2 regions of the Streptosporangium sp. NPDC020145 genome follow, and region 1 is predicted to be linked to the other one. Evidence: riboswitches for the same ligand, from Rfam matches in the RefSeq annotation. Region 1 holds a riboswitch; the other holds the start of a gene.
What was found. A riboswitch is a leader RNA that binds a small molecule or an ion and turns the genes downstream of it on or off. The one in region 1 is predicted to bind cyclic di-AMP.
Positions count from the first base shown of each region.

Region 2: it holds a riboswitch for cyclic di-AMP, as region 1 does, so the genes downstream of both, ABZ463_RS06775 (hypothetical protein) here and ABZ463_RS01115 (CHAP domain-containing protein) in region 1, are expected to answer to the same signal.

Region 1 covers NZ_JBEXZT010000001.1:259,644-276,868, forward strand. Annotated here, with positions in the region: gene ABZ463_RS01105 (sugar ABC transporter permease) at 1-835, opposite strand, end outside; gene ABZ463_RS01110 (ABC transporter substrate-binding protein) at 922-2,256, opposite strand; gene ABZ463_RS01115 (CHAP domain-containing protein) at 2,653-3,351, opposite strand; cyclic di-AMP (ydaO/yuaA leader) riboswitch at 3,367-3,504, opposite strand; gene ABZ463_RS01120 (oxidoreductase) at 3,889-4,761, opposite strand; gene ABZ463_RS01125 (hypothetical protein) at 4,906-5,943, shown strand; gene ABZ463_RS01130 (DUF6716 putative glycosyltransferase) at 5,955-7,136, shown strand; gene ABZ463_RS01135 (polysialyltransferase family glycosyltransferase) at 7,391-8,680, opposite strand; gene ABZ463_RS01140 (glycosyltransferase family 2 protein) at 8,677-9,606, opposite strand; gene ABZ463_RS01145 (N-acetylneuraminate synthase family protein) at 9,877-11,934, opposite strand; gene ABZ463_RS01150 (alpha/beta hydrolase family protein) at 12,122-13,102, opposite strand; gene ABZ463_RS01155 (putative glycolipid-binding domain-containing protein) at 13,241-13,831, shown strand; gene pulA (pullulanase-type alpha-1,6-glucosidase) at 13,838-16,504, opposite strand; gene ABZ463_RS01165 (glycoside hydrolase family 13 protein) at 16,866-17,225, shown strand, end outside.
Region 2 covers NZ_JBEXZT010000003.1:279,448-283,424, forward strand. Annotated here, with positions in the region: gene ABZ463_RS06765 (hypothetical protein) at 1-425, shown strand, start outside; gene ABZ463_RS06770 (roadblock/LC7 domain-containing protein) at 496-879, shown strand; gene ABZ463_RS06775 (hypothetical protein) at 1,155-1,775, opposite strand; cyclic di-AMP (ydaO/yuaA leader) riboswitch at 2,021-2,171, opposite strand; gene ABZ463_RS06780 (lytic polysaccharide monooxygenase) at 2,438-3,358, shown strand; gene ABZ463_RS06785 (ATP-binding protein) at 3,486-3,977, shown strand, end outside.

The sequences.
Region 1 (17,225 bases):
ACATCGCCACCGTCTGGTACTGGCCGGTCGCCCCGCCGCTCATCGTCGGGTTGCCGTCGAACATGACGGGCTCGGTGAACAGCGTCAGGCCGCCGATGGTCGAGACGAACACGGTGAAGACGATCGTCGGGCGCAGCATCGGGACGGTGATCCGCCAGAACTGCCGTCTGGCGCTCGCGCCGTCGAGGGAGGCCGCCTCGTACAGGTCTCCGGGGATGGTCTGCATGGCGGCCAGCAGGATGATCGCGTTGTAACCGGTCCAGCGCCAGTCGACCATCGTGGAGATCGCGATCCACGCGGACCACTTCTCGTTCTGCCAGCTGACCGCGTCGACTCCGAAGAGGCCGAGGAACCAGTTGACCATGCCGTAGTCGCGCCCGTAGAGCTGGGTGAAGACGATGGCGACCGCGACGACGGAGGTCACCAGCGGCAGCAGTACGCCCATGCGGAGGGCGAGCCTGCCCCGGATGCGCTTGTTGAGGGCGTTGGCCAGCAGCAGCGCCAGCACGAGCTGCGGGACCGTCGAGATGACGAACATCCCGAGCGTGTTGACCACCGCGTTCCAGAAGGCCTCGTCGGCGACCAGGGACAGGTAGTTGCCCGCCCCCACGAAGATCCTGTCCCCGGCGAGCTCCCAGTCGTGCAGCGAGACCCACAGGGTGTAGCCGAGCGGGAAGACCCCGAAGAGGACGAACAACACGAAGTACGGCGAGACAAAGAGATAGGGGGTGACCAACAGGTCGAACCTGGCGAACAGCGCGCCGTCCCGTCTCCGTACGGCGGGCGGGCGCTCACCGGGCCCGGCCTGGGCCGGGGCTGCGGCGTGCGGAGTCATCGATCGGCCTTTCGGGGGGCTTTCCTGGCTGGTTTCTCTGTGGGCCCCACCGGTCCCGGGGCGACGGGACCGGTGGGGGAAGCGGATCAGCCAGCCGCCTTGACCCCGGCGTCGAGGAACCTCTGCCAGGCCTGGTCGTAGGGGACCGAGCCCTGGTCCATGCCCTCAAGGATCTTCTCGACCGCGGTCTTCACCTGGGCGTGCTTCTCACCCAGGAAGACCGGCTGCAGGTTCTCGACCGACGCGCCGAAGATCCGGCCGGTCGGCGCGTCGTTGAAGAACGGGTTCCTCAGGTCGCCGACCGCCGGGTCCCGCTGGGCGGGCAGGGAGCTGGGGAAGGCGGCGGCCTCCTGGAAGGCCATGATCTGGCCGTCCTTGCCGGTGAGGTAGTTCACCACCTCGGCGGCCTCCTTCGGGTGCTTGCTCTGCCTGGGCACGGCCAGGTAGGAGCCGCCCCAGTTACCCGCGCCTCCCGGCACCGTCGCGACGTCCCACTTCCCCTTGCCGGGCTCGCCCGCGGCGCCGGAGACCACGCCGAGCATCCAGGCGGGGCAGCCCATCGTGGCGAAGCCGCCCTTCTTGATGGCGGCGTTCCAGGGCGGGGTGAAGGAGGCCAGCTTGGCGGTGAGCCCGGCCTCGCTGAAGCTCCTGACCGTGTCGAAGGCGGTCTTCACGGCGGGGTTGGTGTCGATGACGAGCTTGTTGGACGTGTCGATGTAGGTGATGTCGCCGTTCCTCTGCGCCTCCTGGGCGAGGATCACGTTGTAGAAGGTGTTCGGGCCGTCCAGGAAGCGCGGCGCGTCCTTTCCGGGATTGGCGGCCTGGAACCTCCTGCCGACGTCCATGAAGGACTTCCAGTCGGGCCAGAGCCTGCCGACCTCCTCGCGGTCCGTGGGCAGGCCCGCCTTCTCGAACAGGTCGGTGCGGTAACACATGGTCATGCCGCCGATGTCGGTGCCGAGAGCGAACAGCTTGCCCTCGGCGTTGACGCCGTTGTCCCACTTGGCAGGGGGGAAGTCGGCCTTGCGGCCTCCGAGGCCGTACTGCCCGAGGTCGGTGAAGAACTGCGGGCGGGCCTTCATCAGGCCCATCGCGCCCTCGTCCAGGGCGACCACGTCGGCCGCGCCGCTGCCCGCCTGCAACCGCTGGAGCAACTGGGGCAGGTAGACGTCCTCGAAGCGGTCGGTCAGGTTCTGGTATCTGATCTGGATGCCGGGGTGGGCGGCGTTCCAGGCCTGGGCGGCCTTGTCGTAGCCGAAGTTCTCGCCGCCGCCGAAGGTGTGCACGGTGACGACGACCGGTTCGGCCGCCGTGGACGCGGGCCCGTCCGTCCCGCCGGAACCGCACGAGGTCAAGGCCAGCGCCGCGGCCGTGACCGTCGTGACCGCGGCGAGCCTGCCGCGCCGCCTGTGGTTCAACATTCCGGACCCCTCTCAGGTCGTTCGCCCGAATCGGTGGGAGGTGTCGTCACGGGCCGGTCCCCGACAGACGCGGCTCTGCGACGAGGCGGTTCCTCAACGTGTTGGGAGCGCTCCCACGAAGCGTGGCCGACGGGTGGGCCGACGTCAATACGACGAGACGCAACCGTTACCCTCCTCCGTTTCCATTGCGACTTATGGGCTCAAACGACCGCAAAATGGATGTGCTTCTTTTTGGGAGCGCTCCCATATCGACGGAGGGACGGGACGCCGAAAGGGCCGTGGCTCGGGGAGCCACGGCCCTTTCCGGATTCGGGGGATCACCGCCGCGGCGGGCGGGGAGTCCGCCGCGGATGGGGGTCTCGTACGGCGGGGGCCGTACGGAGGGAGGGGATGGGGTCAGCCGCTGTAGACCGGGTAGCCGTAGCCGACGACCTGGGAGGTCGGACGGATGCGCTGCTCGACCTTGCCGTTGCCGGTGTTGCCCTCGATCGTGGTGATCGTGCCGTTGCCGTTGTCCTGCTTCACGAAGCCGACGTGGTCGATCCCGTCGAGGTCCTTGCCGCCCTTCCAGTCGAAGTAGACGACGGCGCCGGGCTTGGGAGTGGTGCCCCAGTGGCCGTTTTCCCTGAACCACTTGGCGTGGGTGACGGTGTAGGCGTCCCAGCCCATGGTGGGGCGGATGCCGGCCTGCTCGCCGACCCAGGAGACGAACATCGCGCACCAGGGGGCGTTGGCGTAGTCCTGGATGCGGCCGCCATCGCGGGCGGTGGTCTCCTTGGCGCGCTCACTGGACATGTACCAGGAGTGGAACTTGGTGCCGCCGCCCTGGGCGTTCTCGCTGACGCCGATCTGCTGGGAGGCGATGTTCAGAACCTGCTGGGCGGTCACCTTGGGCAGGCGCTCGGCCGTGGTCTGGAGGCTGGTCTTGGCGGTGTCCGCGCTCGCGTTCCGGACGGTGGCGGACGTCTGCTCGGGGGTGTCCGCCAGGGCGGGTCCACCGGCGACGACTCCGCCGCTGAGGGCGATGGCGGTGCCGAGGATGACACGGGCCAGGTAGTGCGTCTTGGGGGTGGAGGTAAGGCGGTGCTTGGCCATGGGGTACTGCTCCTTGCGTCGCTTCCATGCCGCCTACCGGGTTAGCTGACGGGTTCGGACTGGAAAGTGTCCTACAGCGCGTATGCGCTGATTCACCCCAAAGGACCTGGGTCCCCGGTTCCGCGAGACTCGCGGATTCGGCGGCCGTGTCCATCAGGCGGATGTCCACCTGGTGGAGCACGGTCGGGCAATGTCGTGGCAATGCGCTGACCTGCGAAGGTCTGGGCGTTCGCCGCGAATTCGTTGAACGTACGTGAACCGGACAGACGATTACAAGTCCGACACATTGCCTTGGCTTGGGAATGGGCCCCGTTCGAGGGGGAAGACTGGGGCCTCGTCGACCCGAGACGATCTCCCTTTCGGTGACGCGATCCCCGGTGGGAGAGGGGATCGCGACACGACGGGCACGGTGAAGGGCAAGGGCAAGGACTTCGCGTGCCAGGTAAACGTAGATCTTTTGGCCGACCCCTCCTCCACCGGGTCAAGAGGGGGTCTCTTTACCCGTCCCGGCGGGGTCGCCCCCGGCCCCGGGGCCGGTCAGGGACGTGACGTGAGCGCGGCGAACCGTACGCCCGTGAGCTCCTCGGAGACGATCCACAGCCGCCGCGCCAGGTCTTCGTCGAGAGCCCTGGGCGAAGGCGTCAGCGCCCTGGGGCCCGGGCCGACGTACGTGCCGCCGGTCACGCCGGGGTGGGTCGCGGCGTACAGGGAGGGGAGGGCCCCTTTCTCCGGAGCCTTGAGCGCCAGCCGCATGAAGGAGGTGACCGGCCGGGTGAACACGCCCGGCCGCATGATCGAGGTGGCCGTCGGCCCGGGATGGACGGCCAGGCTGAGCAGTTTGCCTCCGGCCAGGCGCTGTAGTTCGAGGGCGAACAGCAGGTTGGCCAGCTTGGACCTGCAGTAGGCGCCGAAGCGGCGGTAGTCGTTCTCCAGCCCCAGGTCGTCGAAGTCGATCCGCCCCATCGCGTGCGCGCCACTGGAGACCGTGACGACCCTGGCCCCCTGTCCGGCCAGCAGCCGGGGCAGTAGCGACCCGGTCAGGGCGAAGTGCCCGAGATGGTTGACGCCGAACTGGGCCTCGAAGCCGTCGGCCGTCGTCCGCCGTGGAATCATGGCGACGCCCGCGTTGTTGACGAGGAGGTCGATTGGCCGGTCAAGGTCGTCCGTGAACGCCCGCACCGAGGCGAGATCGGCCAGGTCAAGGCCTCTGAGCTCGACCCGTCCCTCCGGGGCCGCCGCCCTGACCCTCTCCAACGCCACCCGCCCCCTGGCCCGGTCGCGCGCGGTCATGATCACCTCGGCGCCTCGCCGGGCGAGGTGCAGGGCGGTCGCCAGCCCTATCCCGCTGCTGGCACCCGTGACCAGTGCCGTACTGCCGGACAGGTCGGGAATGTCATCAGCGGTCCACATGATCGGCGTCTCCGGGGCCAGCTGTACGAAACGGTTTCGTACACTACGGTAGATCGTCACGAGTACGACCCGCAAGAGGGCATATTCGTGTGTTCACCCGTAGTTCCCGGCGCCGTAAGACGTCCGGGTTACGGTGAGGCGGTCGTGAACGGGTCATCGCCCGGCGTGGAGGACGGTCGAGACCACGCGCGGGAGCAGGGTTCGGCCGTTGCCTGGGTGGAGTCCCCGCTGCAGATGCTCTGCGCCGTGGAGGCCCACCACGCGGGGCTGCTCGGCGCCCACGCACGAGTGGTGCCCAGGGCCGGGCTGCGCCCGCTGGCCGTCACCCGCCGTGAGATCGCCAAACTCGGCCCACCAGCCGGGCTCGAACTCGACGAGCCCTCGCCCGAGATGCCCAGGCCCCGCAGGGGGACGAGCTGGGCGGTCGGCGACGCCTTCTCCGGCAAGGTCCAGGCGGCCTGGCTCACCGCCCTGCCCGGCCGGATGGTGATCGTCGACGACGGGCTCGCCACGATCAGGCTCCTGGAACTGCTCACCGGGCGGTTCTGGACGCCCCTGCTCCGGGCCAGAGCCACCCCGGGACCGCTCAGGAAGGTGCTCGGCTCGGCCGCGGGCATGCGGCTGCGGGCGGCCGCCCGGGCAGGCCGCCTGTCGATCTTCACGGCGCTGCCCGTCCCCGACGACCTGGCGCGGGCCGTACGCGCACGGGGGGCCGAACTGGTCACCCACGACTTCGCCTGGCTCAGGTCCCAGCCCATGCGCAGACCGGGGCCGAGGGAACGCACCGTCGTCCTGGGCACCTCCCTGGTCCGCAACGGCCTCATCCACCGCGACCACTACTTCGGCTGGCTGGCCGGACTCGGCTCGACCGGGCCCGTCGCCTACTTCCCGCACCGCAGAGAGGACCCCGGCGACCTCGCCAGGGTCGGCAGGCAGCCCGGGATCACCGTCTACGACGGCGGCGCCCCCGCGGAGATGACGCTGCGCGGACTGGAGGCCGAGCAGCGGGTCCTGAGCCTGCCCTCGACCGCGGTCACCTCCCTGCGCGTCCTGCTGTCGGCCCGCGGCGTCGTCGTGGAGACCGTGGACGTCCCCGACGAGTGGTGGACCGCCCAGGCGGCGCCCTCCCTCAGAACGCACCTATCGATGTTCGCCCATCACGACACTGGAGTCACAGGTTGAAGGTCCTGGCCGTGGCCGACTCGGATTCCTACCTGAAGTGGGCCGCCTACCTGCTTGAGGGCCTGCCCTCGGGCTGTACGGCGGAGCTGACGGTGGTCCGTACCCCCATCACGCCCTCACCGGCCCAGATCCACGCGGCCGTGGCCGGCGCGGCCGGTGACCCGCCGGTGCTGTCCGCCAGAGCCCTGCGCAGGGCCGCCGAGCGGTTCAGGCCCGACGTGGTGCTGGTCGCCTGCACAGGGCCCGTGGTGGACGTGCTGGTCAGCGAGGTCCTCTCCGGTCTCACGCCCCGGCCCGTCTTCGTCTCCGGCCTGCCGGGCATCTCCATCCCGGCGACCGAGAAGGCATGGATCTTCCGCAGCGGATGCGACCTGTTCGTCCTGCACAGCGGGCGGGAGGTCGAGGAGTTCTCCACCATCGGCAAGGAACTCGGCGGCGGAGGACAGATCGGCCTCACCCGGCTGCCGTTCCTGCGCGACAGCGGGCAGGTCCCCGCGGCGGGGCCCCGCGACCGCGTCGTGTTCGCCACCCAGGCCAAGGTGCCCAAGCGCAGGGAGGACAGGGAACGGATCCTGCTCGCGCTGGCCGACCTGGCCGGACGGCGCCCCGACCTGGACGTGGTCGTCAAACTGCGCGCCCTGGACAACGAACGCCAGACGCACAACGAACGCCACAACTACCAGCGTCTGTGGCAGGCCCTGGAGACCGAGGGGCGGGTCCGCCCCGGCGCGGTGCGGTTCGCCGCCGGAGCCATGCACGAGCACCTGGCGCACGCCGCCGGATTCGTCACCGTCAGCTCGACCGCCGCACTGGAGGCCATCGCCCAGGACGTGCCGCTGCTGGTGCTGTCCGACTTCGGCGTCAGCGCCGAGATGATCAACCTGGTCTTCGAGGGAAGCGGTCTGCTCGGCACCATGGACGACCTGGCTCAGGGCCGTTTCCACACCCCGGACGAGGCCTGGTGCAGGGCGAACTACTTCCACCCGAACGGTGAGAGCGACTGGGTGTCGCAGATGGTCGCCCTCGTCGGCCAGTCCCGCTCGGGACGCCTCGTCCCCGCGACCTCCCTGCTGGACGGCCCGCAGTACGCCGCAGCCCGCAGGCGCGCCCGCCTGCGCGTGGAGGTGCCGCCCAACGTCCTCCGAGTCGGCTACCGCGCCAAACGCCGCATGCGCCGCTACCTGAAACTGTGACTTTTGCTCCGCCTGGCGGCGTCGCGGGTTGTGTCTCTTTGCGCCGCCTGGCGGCGTCGCGGGGCTTGGTCGCCCCGAGTCGGTGCTTTCCCTCGTCACTCCGTCGCTTCGCTCCTGCGTTCCTCAGTCCAAGCACCGACGCGCCCAAGCCGACACTCCTCACGCTTGGCGCCGGTAAGGCACAAGACCAAAACCCTCACGCTTGGGGCGGGGAGCCCCCCTCGTGAGGGTGCAAGAAGCGGGGTGCCGGCGGGTCAGGAGAGGGCCTTGGAGAGGCGGCGGCGGATTTTGCCCAGGGGGCCCGGCTCCGGGGCGGGTGTGGTGGGGAGCAGGTCCAGGGCTGTCAGGCGCTGACGCTTGAAGTAGCGGGCGGGGCCGTTGGCCTCCAGATACGCGACGGCCCGTTCACGCAGCCCGGGGTGGACGGTGCTCTGCATGCAGTAGCCGACGGCGCCCACCAGCGCGGGAAGATCGACCGGGGGCGGCTCCTCCAGCGACCCGTCGGGGGACAGGCGGGGGAGCAGGACGTCGGTGATCGTGACCGGGACGCGGTTGCTGTTCTCGTACGGCGCCAGCCGTTCGAGCACCAGGTCGCCTCCGAGCGTCGCGACCGGCAGCCCGAACTGCCTGCTCGCGGTCACCAGGGCGGTGGAGAAGCAGCCGACGACCAGCTCGGGTTCAAGCGTGGCGAAACACGACTCGGCGGGGACGCTCTCCCCGACGACCGTCAGTTCAACCCCCAGCTCCGCGGCCGTCTCGCGGAGCCGCTGGGCGTGTCGCCGCCCGCCCGCCGGGTGCGGCTTGAACAGCACCGAGCGAAACCCCCTCGCGGCCAGACCGCGCAGCATGTCCGCGTGCAGCCCGGCCTCCTCGTCCTGGGTGACGATGTCGAGCGCCGACAGGTACTGGCCGAGGATCATCGCCTGACCGCGGGGAAGGCCCCGCGTGCCGTGCGTGAGCCGTTCCGCCTGGGCGAGGACGTCGAGGAAGGCCCGGTCGGGCAGGGCGACCGCGGGCACGCCGTACTCGGAGAGCAGCAGCGGCGACAGGCCGGGAACGAGGTCCAGGTGGAGCAGGCGGGTGATCCGCCCCGAGATCTCCTGCGGCAGGGGGTCACGGGTCGGGCCGTAGCTCATCAGGCCGTCGGAGTAGACCGTGATCGGGCAGTCCTTGACCAGGCCGGCGATCGTCCTGGCGGGCGGCACCGCGATGGACTCCAGGATCAGTTCCCGGGGCCCCTCCTCAAGGGAGAGGTAGGAACGCAGGAGACGGCCCAGCATCGGGACCTCGATGATGCGGGCCTTCCAGTCGGAGGGGTGCAGCGGCGCCACGATGTCGTTCCACGACCACACCTCGTCGAACCGGGGACGCAGCGCGGCGAAGCCGGGGGCCTGGTCGAGGGAGGGGGTGATCTCCGGGATGGCCGCGTTGTTCGAGACCAGCAGGATCCTGCGGCCCGGGTGCGGGCCGAAGAGCCCCTCGTCGATCGCCGCCCCGAGCGTCATCGCGCCGAACAGCGTCGAGGCGTAGAACAGCTGTGTCATCGGGTCTCCAGCAGTGTCTGCAGGATCTGGTCGCGCTCCGGCTCCAGCCGGCCCGCGGCGAGCAGGTCGGAGGGCAACCGCCTGAGGGCGTCGGCGCCGCGCTTTTCGAAGCGGGCGCGCAGGTCGGGGGAGAAGCGGTCGGCCAGCTCCAGATGGTGGGCGAGGAGGGCGCAGAAGGTCCGCACCGCCTTCGGGGCGAACTCCTCCTCCAGGTCGGAGAGGACCAGGTCGAAGGCGTCGAAGAAGTGCAGCTGCCTGGCGTCGCCCACCTGGGTCAGCGAGCCGGCGACCATCCTGCGGTAGAACAGGCCCGCGAGCGAGACCACCGCGAACGAGCCCGCCTGCCGGTGCAGGCGCCAGATCCACGGCCGGTCCTCGGCGGTGTGCAGGTGCCCGGGGAAGGTCAGCAGCTCACCCAGGTCGCGACGGTAGATCCCGGCCCACGCGTAGGGGTAGTCGACCATCGTCTTCACCCCGGTGGGCAGGATGTGGTCGCGGGGCTTCAGCACCGTCTCCCGTACGGCGAGCGGCGCCCGGTGGATCACCCGTTTGCGCCCCTCGGCCTGGACGTGGTCCACCCGGACGAAGTCACATCCGAGCCGTTCGATCGCCCCGGTCAGTTCGGCGAGGTAGCCGGGCGCCAGCCAGTCGTCGCCGTCCATGAAGGTCAGGTAGCGCCCGGAGGCCAGCGAGGTCCCGAGGTTGCGGGCGTCGGCGAGCCCGACCGGCCTGTCGTTGTGCACTACGACCAGGCCGGGCAGCTCGTCGCGGAAGTCCTCGATGATCTGCCCGGTGGCGTCCGTCGATCCGTCGTCGACCACGATGAACTCGAAGTCCCTGCGCGCGTTCCTGACCAGGGAGGTCAACGCGTCGGAGATGTAGAGCTCGGCGTCCTTGACCGGGACGACGACGGACAACGTGATCAAGTTTTCCCTTTTCTGTTTTCTCTGGTGATTCGACCCCCACGCGGAGGCTTCCTAAGCCCTACACGTGAGGTTTTTGATCTTGTGCTTTACCGGCCCCAAGCGTGAGGAGTTTCGGCTTGGGCGCGTCGGTGCTTGGACTGAGGAACGCAGGAGCGAAGCGACGGAGTGACGAGGGAAAGCGCCGACGCGGGGCGCCCAAGCCCGCGACGCCGCCAGGCGGAGCAAAGGAACACAGCCCGCGACGCCGAAGGCGTCGCAAAGAGACACAGTTCAGACCCGCACCCTCCGCAGCCGGGCCTTCGGGGCCTCCTCGCCGGGGAAGACGCGCTTGACGCCGTCGCCGAGGGCGGTCTCGATGATGCGGATGTCACGGACCAGGTGCTCCAGGCCCGAGGGTTCGAGCGAGGCGGCGTGGTCGGAGCCCCACATGGTGCGGTCCAGCGTGATGTGCCGCTCGACGGTCACCGCGCCCAGCGTCACCGCGGCCAGGGAGATCTGCAGGCCGCGCTCGTGGCCGGAGTAGCCGACGGGCACGCCGTAGCGCTCCTGGAGGGTGACGATCGTGCGGAGGTTGGCCTCCTCGGGCGGCAGGGGGTAGGTGGAGGTCGCGTGCATCAGCACCAGCTTGGAGGTGCCGAGGATCTCCACCGCCCTGTCGATCTCCTCAAGGGTGGACATGCCGGTCGAGAGGATGATCGGCTTGCCGGTCGCGGCCAGGGCCTGCAGCAGCTCCACGTCGGTGACGCTGGCCGAGGCGACCTTGTGCGTGACGACGTCCATGGCCTCAAGGAACTCGACCGAGGGCACGTCCCACGGCGAGGCGAACCAGTGCAGGCCGCGCTCCTGGCAGTACCTGGCGATCTCGGTGTACTCGTCGAGACCGAACTCGGTCCTGACCTTGTACTCCATGTAGGTCATCTCGCCCCACGGCGTCTGCCGGATCTGGTCGCGCTGCTCAAGCGGCACGCAGATCTCCGGGGTGCGCTTCTGGAACTTGACCGCCTGGCAGCCCGCCTCGGCGGCCACGTCGATGAGCCTGCGCGCGATGTCGATGTCGCCGTTGTGGTTGATGCCGATCTCGCCGATCACGTAGACCGGCTGGCCCGAGCCGACCAGCGCGTCGCCGATCTGGACCGGCTTGGCGACCGGGGAGAGCCGCAGCTCGGTCCTGGGGGCGGGGGTCACGGCCGTCTCCGTCGCGGGGCGCGCGGCCAGGACGCGGTCGCACAGTTCCCGTACGGCTCCGGCCCCGCCGGGCCTGGTCAGCACGGTCCTGGCCGCGGCGCGGACCTTGGGGTGGGCGTCGGGGACCGCGACGGGCCAGCCGACGTCGCCCATCGGGCCGAGGTCGTTGACGTCGTTGCCGACGTAGGCGACGCGGGAGGGGTCGATGCCCTCGATGGCCAGCCAGTCGCGCAGCACGGTCCGCTTGTCGGTCAGCCCCTGCAGGACGGGCACGCCGAGCTTGCGGGCACGAGCGGTGACCACCGGGTTCTGCTCGGTCGACATGATCATCAGCTTGACGCCCGCCCTGCGCAGCAGGGAGATGCCCATGCCGTCGGAGCGGCTGACCGCGACCGTCTCGTGGCCGTCCTGGTCCACGTAGGCGCGGTCGTCGGTGTGCACGCCGTCGAAGTCGGTGATCACCGCGTCCACGTCGATGGGCTCGGGCAGGTCGACGAACGGCGCGAGGGCCCTGACGATCTCCAGGTCCTCGGGAGAGTCGATCTCCAGGGCGTGCCTGGCGGGGACGGGCTGCACGGAGACGGCGCCGAAGAAGCGGTGACCGTGCTCGCGCAGGCCTTCGGTGCGCATCACGTAGAAGGCGCCGGTCTCGCGGTAGTCGGGCTCGCGGTCCTGGCGGCGCGGCCGGTGCGCGGGGTCGTGGTTGATGCCCGCGCCCGCCGAGCTCCACAGGAACTCGTGCGTCTCCAGCCCGGAGAACACCACGTCCGCGGTGCCGTCGAGGACCTTGACGATCGCGCCGTCCAGGTCGGCCGGGTCGATGAACGCGCTGGTGCACTGCACCAGGACGACCACGTCCGGCACGTCGGACAGGTGGTCGAGGACGTGCAGGACGGCCGACTCGCTTGAGGCGGTCGCGCCGCTCAGCTCCTCGGGGCGTTCGATCACGGTCGCCCCCGCCTCACGGGCCGCCTCGGCGATCCCCCTGTGGTCGGTGCTGACCACCACCTCGTCGATCAGTTCGGCCCGCAGGCAGGCCTTGACCGCGCGGGCGACCAGGGGAGTGCCGCCGACCGCGGCCAGGTTCTTCAGCGGGACGCCCGCTGATCCTCCACGGGCGGGGACAACGGCCAGGACTCGCAAGGTTGCTCCTCGTGACATGCGGCAAATGCCCCTGAGCTGGGGCGTTTTAGGAACGCTAGTCACGGGGGTGACCGGACAGGGGTGACTGAGCTGAACGCCCAGAGTCGGTCGTCTTAACTTTCCGGAGAGCCGGGGGCTCCAACACGGAGGGCAGTGTGGGGCATACCGGATGTGTCGCCGTGCGCGGTCAGGCGCTCGCGCCGATGGAGTCCATGAGCATGGGCAGCGCCCGTTCCAGGCTCTGCCGCCAGTACGGCCAGCTGTGGGTTCCGGGGCCGTAGAAGTCGGTCACGACCCGCGCGCCGTTCGCCTGGGCCCGGTTGACGAAGGTCTGCGCCTGACGCAGCAGAGTGGCCTCCCCGCGGTCGGGGGCGGTGCCCAGCGGGTCGAGAGACCCGGGTGTGCCGTCCCCGCAGGAGACGAAGAGCCGCACTCCGCGCAGCCCGGCGGTCAGGTCGGCCGGGTTGTGCGCGGCCCAGGCGGGGTCGCGGTGGCCGCCCCACAGGTCGGCGGAGTCCTCGCCGTACTCGTTGAGCAGCCAGTCGACGCCGTTGTTGCCGTCGAGGGTGTTCAGCACACCGGAGAAGGAGGCCGCCGCCCGGAACATCCCCGGGTGACGGGCCGCGTAGGACATCGCGCCGAGCCCGCCCATGGACAGCCCCGCCACCGCCCTGCGGTCCCCGGCGCCGTAGTCGCGCTCCAGGACGCGGCGGACCTCGGTGAGGTGGAAGGTCTCCCAGGCGGGTCCCTCCCGCCAGTCCGAGTAGAAGCCCACCTGGCCCCCCTCGGGGATGACCACGATCACCGGATAGGCCGAGGTGAGCCTGGCCGCCTCCCCCTGGGTCGTCCACGCGTCGTACTCGGACTGGCAGCACCCGTTGAGCAGGTACAGCACCGGCCACGGCCCCGATCCGGGGCGCCACCCGCCGGGCAGCAGCACCCGGACCATGCCCTCGCGTCCCAGCGCGGCCGAGCGGATCGTGAGCTCGTGGTCGCGCTCGCTCAGCCGGTTGACGTGGACGCTTCCCGGCCCGGAGCCGAGCGGGGACATCTCCGGGCCACGCGGTGTCCCGCCGGAGGAGAAGGGGGTCAGCAGCGCCAGGAGCACGGCCGCCACGGCCGCTCCGGCGAGCAGGAGGACTCCGAGGCGTGCGGCTGTGCGGTTCACGGGACCAATCCTGGCGAAACTTCGCGATCACCGGAAGTGCCGGGCGGCGGCACGCCGTGGCGTAATGGTTCGTCATGGCCTGCCGGGGTACGGCCGTTCCGCAGGGGTCGGGGACATCCGGGGGAGAGGGGACGGCGGATGCGCGGGCTGGTGTGGATGAAGGACGGGGGCGCCGAGTACGCCGAGGTGGACCTCGGGGCGGAGCTGACGGCGGTCGGGGTGGCGATCGGCACCGACCCCGTGCCCTACCGCCTTGAGTACACCCTGCGCACCCTGACCGGATACGTCACCGAACTGCTGTCGGTGCGGGTCCACGGAGCGGGCTGGCACCGGGCGCTCGACCTGCGCCGCTCCGTGCACGGAGCCTGGTCCTGCGAGACCAAGGAGGAGGGGAACCTGGGCGGGCCGTCCCCGGGCGGCGACGTGAACGCCCTGGGCGACGCGCTCGACTGCGATCTCGCGCTGTCTCCGCTGACCAACACCATGCCGATCCTGCGCCACGGCCTCGACGCCAACGACGGGCGGATCGACCTCGTCACCGCCTGGGTCGGGGTGCCCCACCTGCACGTGACCCGTCACCCGCAGCGCTACGTCCACCTGGCGCAGGGCCGGGTGCGCTTCGAGGGAGAGGGCTTCGGCGCCGACCTCACCCTCGACGGGGACGGCGTCGTCGCCGACTACCCGGGGCTGGCCAGGCTGATGAGCGGGGACGCCTCCCCGGCCTGGTGACGCCTCTCAGGGAGCGGGCCGTACGAAGACGGCGACCGTGCGGGCGGGGACGCTCAGCGTGCCGGTCGCGGGGTCGAAGCCGGACCTCCGGACGACGGGGTCGCCGCCGCCTGCCTGGACGGGGTGCAGTTCCACCCGGGCGCCCGCCAGCGCCGCGACGGCCTGCGTCACGGTCCCCGGTGTCGCGTTGAAGACGACCGTCAGCGACGTCCGGTGCGGGTCGAGGCCGTCGGAGTCCAGATGCATGGTCACCACGCCGGGGATCTCCCGCGGCCCGGCGGCGGGGAAGGACAGGCGCGCCTGCACCTCGTCGAGGGAGCCGAGCGCGAAGGCGGGGGACGAGGCGCGGATCCTCAGCAACTCGCCGTACCTCGCCCTGGCCGAGCGGATCGCCGCGCGGCCCGGTCTGAGGGCGGGGTCGGCCAGCAGTGGCCTGGCGTACTCCCATCTGGCCTCGTTGCCCGCCCTCGGGGGGAGGCCCGCGCCGAACCCGTTGCCCAGCGCGGGGTCCCACAGCAGCCGGTTGAACCAGTCGCCCGAGTCGTAGGAGTTGCGGTCGAAGGACTTCGAGCGGAGCCGTTCGCTGCCCGCGTGCACGAACGCGAGGCCCTGCCCGAGCAGTACGGTGGCCAGCGAGAGCGTCTGCATCCGCACCCGGTCGGCCATCGTCGTCGACCTGGGCAGCTTGTAGGCCAGCGCGTCGAACAGCGTCTCGTTGTCGTGGGCGTCCACATAGGTGACGACCTCGCCGGGTGAGGCGGTGTACCCGGCGGGGGAGCCGTTGTAGCCGATCTCCGAGGCCTGCGTCCACCTGCCGTCCGAGGCGGTGAAGGCGTAGTCGCGCAGGTTGCCCGCGAGCCCCGCCTTGATCAGGTCCTGGTAGTACAGCAGCCGCCCCCGCCGCTGCTCGGGCGTGCCGTTCACGGGTGAGTCGTCGGGCGGTCCCGCCAGGCCGGAACCGAAGCCCCGCACCCTCGGGTCGGCGTCGAAGGGGCCGCCGCCGCGCACCGCGTCCCGCAGCCGGTCGCTGAAGGTGGCGATCCCGGTGCCCGCCATGGCGGTCTGGGTCGCCTGCTCGAAACGGGCGCCGCCCGCGACCTCGCCGAAGTCCCAGCCCTCGCCGTACAGCAGGACCGAGGTGCCGTCCACGCCGTCGGCGCCGGGGGTGAGCCGGTCGAGGGCCTCGCGAACCGCCAGGAGGTTCGCCTTCGGGTGATGGCCCATCAGGTCGAACCTGAAGCCGTCCACCTTGTACTCGCGGGCCCAGGTGACGACGGAGTCGACGACGAGTCTGCCCATCATGAGGTGCTCGGGGGCGGTGTTCGCGCAGCAGGTCGAGGTGGCGACCGTGCCGTCGTCGAGCAGCCGGTGGTAGTAGCCGGGCACGAGCCGGTCGAGCACGGCCGAGGGGTGCTGACCGCAGGCGTAGGCGTGGTTGTAGACCACGTCCATGACCACCCGCAGCCCCATCCGGTTCAGTTCGGCGACCATCCGCCGCAACTCCACGATCCGCGCCGTCCCGTCGGGGTCGGAGGCGTAGGAACCCTCGGGCACCGTGTGGTGCAGCGGGTCGTAGCCCCAGTTGTAGGAGTCCCGCGCCGCGGTCAGGGCCACATGTTCCTGCTGCAGCTCGGAGTCCGGCGGCATCGAGGCCAGGTCGCCGTCCGGCTCGGTCCGCTCGGACCGGCGGTCCGGGACGGTGGCGAAGTCGAAGACCGGCAGCAGGTGCACGTGGGTCAGGCCGTCCCGGGCCAGGGAGCGCAGCTCCGCCGTCCCCGCCGAGTCCCGGGCGAAGGCGGCGTAGGTGCCCCGCTCCTCCTCGGGGACCGACGGGTCGCCGGCGGAGAAGTCGCGCACGTGCAGTTCGTGGATCACCGGCCGGTGCCGGGTGACGGGGGGCTTGCGCAGTTCGGCCCAGCCCTCCGGGGCCAGGGCGGGGTCGGCGAGGTCGGCGAACTGGCTGCGCGTGGAGCCGGCCGACAGCGACAGGCCGTAGGGGTCGGTGACCTCGTTGACGACGACCTTTCCCGCGGCCGGGGCGTAAACCGTGACCAGGAAGGTGTAGTAGCGCCCCCTCCACGACGGGTCGCCGGTGACCGACCAGACGCCCGTCCCGTCGTCGCGCCGCATCGGACGCACGGTACGGCCCGCCCCGGAGGGGGTGTCGTACAGCGCCAGCCGTACCCTCCCGGCGGTCGGGGCCCAGACCGAGACCCTGGGGACGCCGTCCTCCCAGACCGGGCCCAGCTCGGCGTCGGCCGCCGCCCGGTAGAGGTCGTCGAGCACCCCGGCGATCTGCACCCCGGTCGCGGCCAGCGGCGCCCCCGCCGGGTCCCGCCGCACGGCGACCACCTGGCCGCGCAGTGCCGAGGGGACCAGGCCCGCGTCACGCGGATCGACCGTGAAGGCCGTCCGCCCGGCCAGGTGAGGCCGTACGGCCAGCTGCGCGGCGGTGAGCGAGCCGGGGGACAGGCGGATGACCCCGAGGGCGCCGGTCAGGTCCCCGCCCGTGCGGGCGATGCCGCCCTCGCCGGACAGGAGCAGGCTGTGGCCGAACCCGGCCGGGTCCCCGTCCAGGTCCCAGACGACCGTCCCGCCGTCGATCCAGTGCGCCCACGCCCGGCCGGGATCGATGTCACCCCCTGCGCCGTCGTGCTCCGTTGCCTGGCTCACGTTCGCGGTCTCCTCGCCTCACGGGCACGCTTTCCTGACCTCCTCGTTCCCCGCGAGGCGGCCGTGACGCAAGCGGTTACGGGGGTTTCATCGGAAGTCCTCGGTGCCTCCGGAGTGAGAAACATGCAGCTAGACGGATATATGGTGACTTTCCTGGTGGGCGCTCCGGGCCCTGTCTTGACATCTTCCTGTAACAAGTTTGCAGAAAGTTGCGGCAAATTCTTTCGCTTCGGCGTACCGCCGCGTAACGTCCGGCGTATCCTGCCCGGCCCGGTGGTCCGTCCCCGGCCGCGGCGGGGACCGCCATACCGTGGGCCCGCCGGGCGTCACGGTCTGACAGTCGTCTGATCGGGGGACCCCCATGACCGAACTCGCCCAATCCCACCGCCCCGGCGGAGCAGACGGGACGGCCACCCGCTGGTGGCGCGACGCGGTGATCTACCAGGTCTACGTGCGCAGTTTCGCCGACGGCAACGGGGACGGGATCGGTGACCTGCTCGGGGTGCGCGGGCGCCTGCCGTACCTCGCGGACCTGGGTGTCGACGCCCTCTGGCTGACCCCGTTCTACACCTCGCCGATGGCCGACTTCGGCTACGACGTGGCGGACTACCGGGACGTCGATCCGATCTTCGGGACGCTGGCCGACGCCGCCGCGCTCGTCGAGGAGGCGCATCGGTACGGGCTGAGGGTGATCGTGGACGTCGTGCCCAACCACACCTCC
Region 2 (3,977 bases), on a different contig from region 1:
TACGGGCGATGCTCGACGGCCTCGCCGTGAGCCTCCCCGGCGAGCCCACTGGAATCCGTGAAGTGATCATAACCACCGACGACGGATACCATTTACTAAAACCATTGGAAACGGTGTTCGACGGCCTGCTCGTGATTTATGTCCGTCTTGATGTACATCACGCTGATCTGGCCCTGGCGCGGCATCGTCTCCAGTCCCTGTCGGGTCACCTGACCGCCCGTGCCGGGGGTCTCACCGCCCCGCCGTTCCCGCGTGAGGAACGGCACCGGTCCGGCCCGCGAGGGTGCTTCGACACGGCCGGGCCACCGTGCCCGCCCGCGACGGGACCTCCCGCCGGGGCTCCCGGGGGGACCGTGACGGCGGGCGACCCCGCCGACGTCGACCTGCTCATCCGGCTGAGGAACGCGCTGAGGGCACTTGCCTGAGCCCGGTCCGACGCCTTCGAGGACGCCCGTGAAACCGCGGACGCCGAAGCGGACCAGAAGGAGGGTGCCGGTGGAAATCCGCGACGAGGTACGCCAGGAGATGACCCGGCTACGTGAGCGGACACCCGATGTGGACGGAAGCGTCGTGTGCGGCGCGGACGGCCTGACGATAGCCAGTGACCTGGACGGCGGTTTCGCCGAGCAGACCGGCGCCCTCTCCTCGGCGCTGCTGGCCCTCAGCCGCCGGATGGCGGACATGACGGGCAGGGGAACCTTCGAGGAGACGCTGGTCTCCGCGGCCGGCGGCTACGCGCTCCTCTACACCGCGGGCCCGAAGATCGTCCTCACGATCCTCGCCCGCCCGGGGTCCAACCTCGGATTGCTGCGGCTTGAGGGACGCAGGACGGCGGAGAACCTGGCCGCCATCACCTCCCGCACTCGGACGCCCCGGTGACCGGAGCGGCGAGGACGACCGCGAGGGACCACGCGACGCCGAGGAGAGACCGAGGGTCCGGCCCGCGGGCCGTACGGCACGGCCGGTGAACGCGGAACGAGGGCGGGCACCTGTGCGGGGTGCCCGCCCTCGTCCTTCCTGAGGGGGTCTCGGACTCCGAGGGGGATCGGAGGAGGGGTCCCGGGAGAGGAGCGGGACCTTCGGGGATCTCAGGAAGCGGGGATCCGAAGGGGGTCGGGGGTCTTCGGGGTTGGGGGATATTTCGCGATGAGGGGTTACGGCCGCGGCGCGTCGGCCAGGGCGGTCTGCGGCGGCGTGGCCGGGTTGTGGTCCATGAGCTTCCAGGCTCCGCTGGAGAAGGCCACGGGGTAGTTCTTCTTGCCGACGCCGTCGCCCCACTTGGTGATGACGTACTCGACCTTGATGTGCCCCTGGCCGTCGACACCGTCCACGCCCAGCGTGTCGGAGTTGAAGCTGCCACCGGTCAGGTCGGCGAAGGTCTTGGCGTCGAGGTCGATCATGACGCCGCTGCTCGACGGCACGCCGGGGCCGCGGTCGCCGACGAAGAACTTGGCCTTCTTGCCGTTGTAGAGGACGTAGCCCTCGGTGAACAGCGGCCAGCTCGGGCTGGCGATCATGCCCTTCTGCATGGGCTTGCCGCTCGCGGGCAGACCGGTGTCACCGGCGCGGCCGGAGGAGTCGTCCCAGAAGTAGGAGGCCTTGGTCGAGCCCTTGAGCAGGACGGGCTCAGCGGCGGCCGGGGCGGTGGCGGTGGTTCCGGTGCCGGTGTCGGCTGCGGCGGGCAGCGCGGAGACGACACCCGCGGAGGTCAGGACGCTCGCGCTCAGAAGGGTGGCGGCGAGCAGACGATGGCGCAGGGCAGCGGAGAAACGCATGAAGACAGGGCTCTTTCACGAGGGAACAGGACAGCCGCTCGTGCCGGGCCGAAGACGTTCGGCGATCAGTGGGGCACGGGGCGTGAGCGCTCACAGGGAAGAGAGGCCGCACCAGGAAACAGGCGGGCGTACACGGAGCGCGGTGCGGGGCGGGGGTGCCGCGGTCAGGCGCGGCGGAAGTCTCAGTCGATCCGCGCGAAGGCGGTGCGTGCCGGTGGGTAGGCGACGACGTGATCCATGAGGGGATCTCCTCTCCATCTCGTCTACCGGGTTAGCTGACGGGTTCGGGCGGTGGAGTTGCCCTACCGCCGCGTTGTCGCGGCGGATTCACCCCAAAAGGTGGGTCCCCGGCTCCCGTCGCCCTCGGGAGGCTTCGGGATTCGACGTCGACCGACCGCTCCTTCTCGTGAGGGGCAAGTCACCGGTCGAGAACAACTAGGACACTACCCACCACAAACGGACAAAGCAAAGCAAAAGCCATGAAAACCCCAGAAGATCTACCTTCAACCCCCAAGAAAGGGACATTGGCCAGGTCTTGACCCCACTCCGCCCATGGCGTTAAGTTCAGTGAAACTGTTAGGAAACTTACCTAATAATTAACCCGTAATCATGGGCCTGACCTGCACGTTCTCCGCCCTTATACCCCCCAGGAGAAGCCCTTCATGAACAATCGGAAGCTTGGTGCGATCGCCGTCGCGGCGGCCGTACCCGTCCTGCTCTCGACGGTCATGGCCGGTTCGGCGTCCGCCCATGGATCGATGGGAACACCCGTCAGCCGGGTCTACGCCTGCTATCTGGAGAACCCGGAGTCGCCCGACACCCCGGCCTGCAAGGCCGCCGTCGGCAAATGGGACACCCAGCCGCTCTACGACTGGGACGAGTTGAACATCGGCACCGCCAACGGAAAGCACAGGGAGATCATCCCTGACGGGCAGCTGTGCAGCGCCGGACGCGCCAAGTACCGGGCCTACGACGCGGCCCGCACCGACTGGCCCTCCACGGCCATGCCGACCGGCGGCGGCGCCTACACCTTCCGCTACCCCTACACCGCCGACCACCCCGGCACCTTCGAGATCTACATCACGAAGGACGGCTTCGACCCGCTCCAGCCGCTGAAGTGGTCGGACCTGGACTCCACCCTGCTGGCGAAGGTCAGGAACCCGTCCAAGGTCAACGGCGAGTACGTCATCCAGGGCCAGCTGCCCCCGAAGACCGGCCGCCACATCATCTACTCGATCTGGCAGCGCTCGGACAGCGCCGAGGCGTTCTACACCTGCTCCGACGTGACCTTCGGCAACGTGTCGACCCCATCCCCGACCCCGACCGCCACGGCGACCGCGACGGCGACGCCCACGGTGACGCCGACGCTCACCCCGACCCCCACCCCGACCGTCTCCCCCTCCTCGACGCCCACGCTGACGACGACCGCGACGCCGCCCGCGCAGCCCTGGGCCGCCGGTGTCTCCTACTACGCCGGGAGCGTGGTGACCTACGGCGGCTCCGCCTACCGGTGCCTGCAGGCGCACACCTCCCTGCCCGGCTGGGAGCCCGCCAACGTCCCCGCGCTCTGGCAGCGCGTGTGACCCGGTACCCGCCGTACGGGCCGTGAGGCCGTAGGGCACGCGAGCCCCTCCCATCGGCTCCCGGGCGCGGGGCCGGTGGGAGGCTCGTTCTTCCGGACATCACGGGCGAACCCGGTAGCGTGAGCGCGTGTCACTGACCCTCGGCTGTTGCCTGGCCGCGCTGGTGACCGTCGCGGCGCTCTACGCGCTGGCCCTGTACGGCACGGCGGGAACCGCGGCGGCCGGGGCCGTCGCCGTCACCCTCGTGGTGGCGATCACGATCGGCGTCGTGAACGGAAGCCTCAGGGACGCCGCCGGCTTCGGCACGCTCGCCGCGGGCGCCGCCGCCGTCGTGTGGTCCCTCGGCCGCTCCCACCGGCGGCGCAGGACGGGCCGGGCCTCGCTCGCCGCCTACCGCGCCGCCTCGGCCGCCATCCCCAGACTCGCCGCGACCACCGAGCGCGACCGGCTGGCCGCCGAACTCCACGACGTGGCCGCGCACCGGCTGACCGGCATCGCGGTCGCCTCGGCCGCGGCCCTGCGGCTCGCCGACCCCGTCATGACCGCGGAGGCGACCGCCCACGCCGCCGAGGCGGGCCGTCTGGCCGTCGCCGAACTCGACCGCCTGGCCCGCATCGAC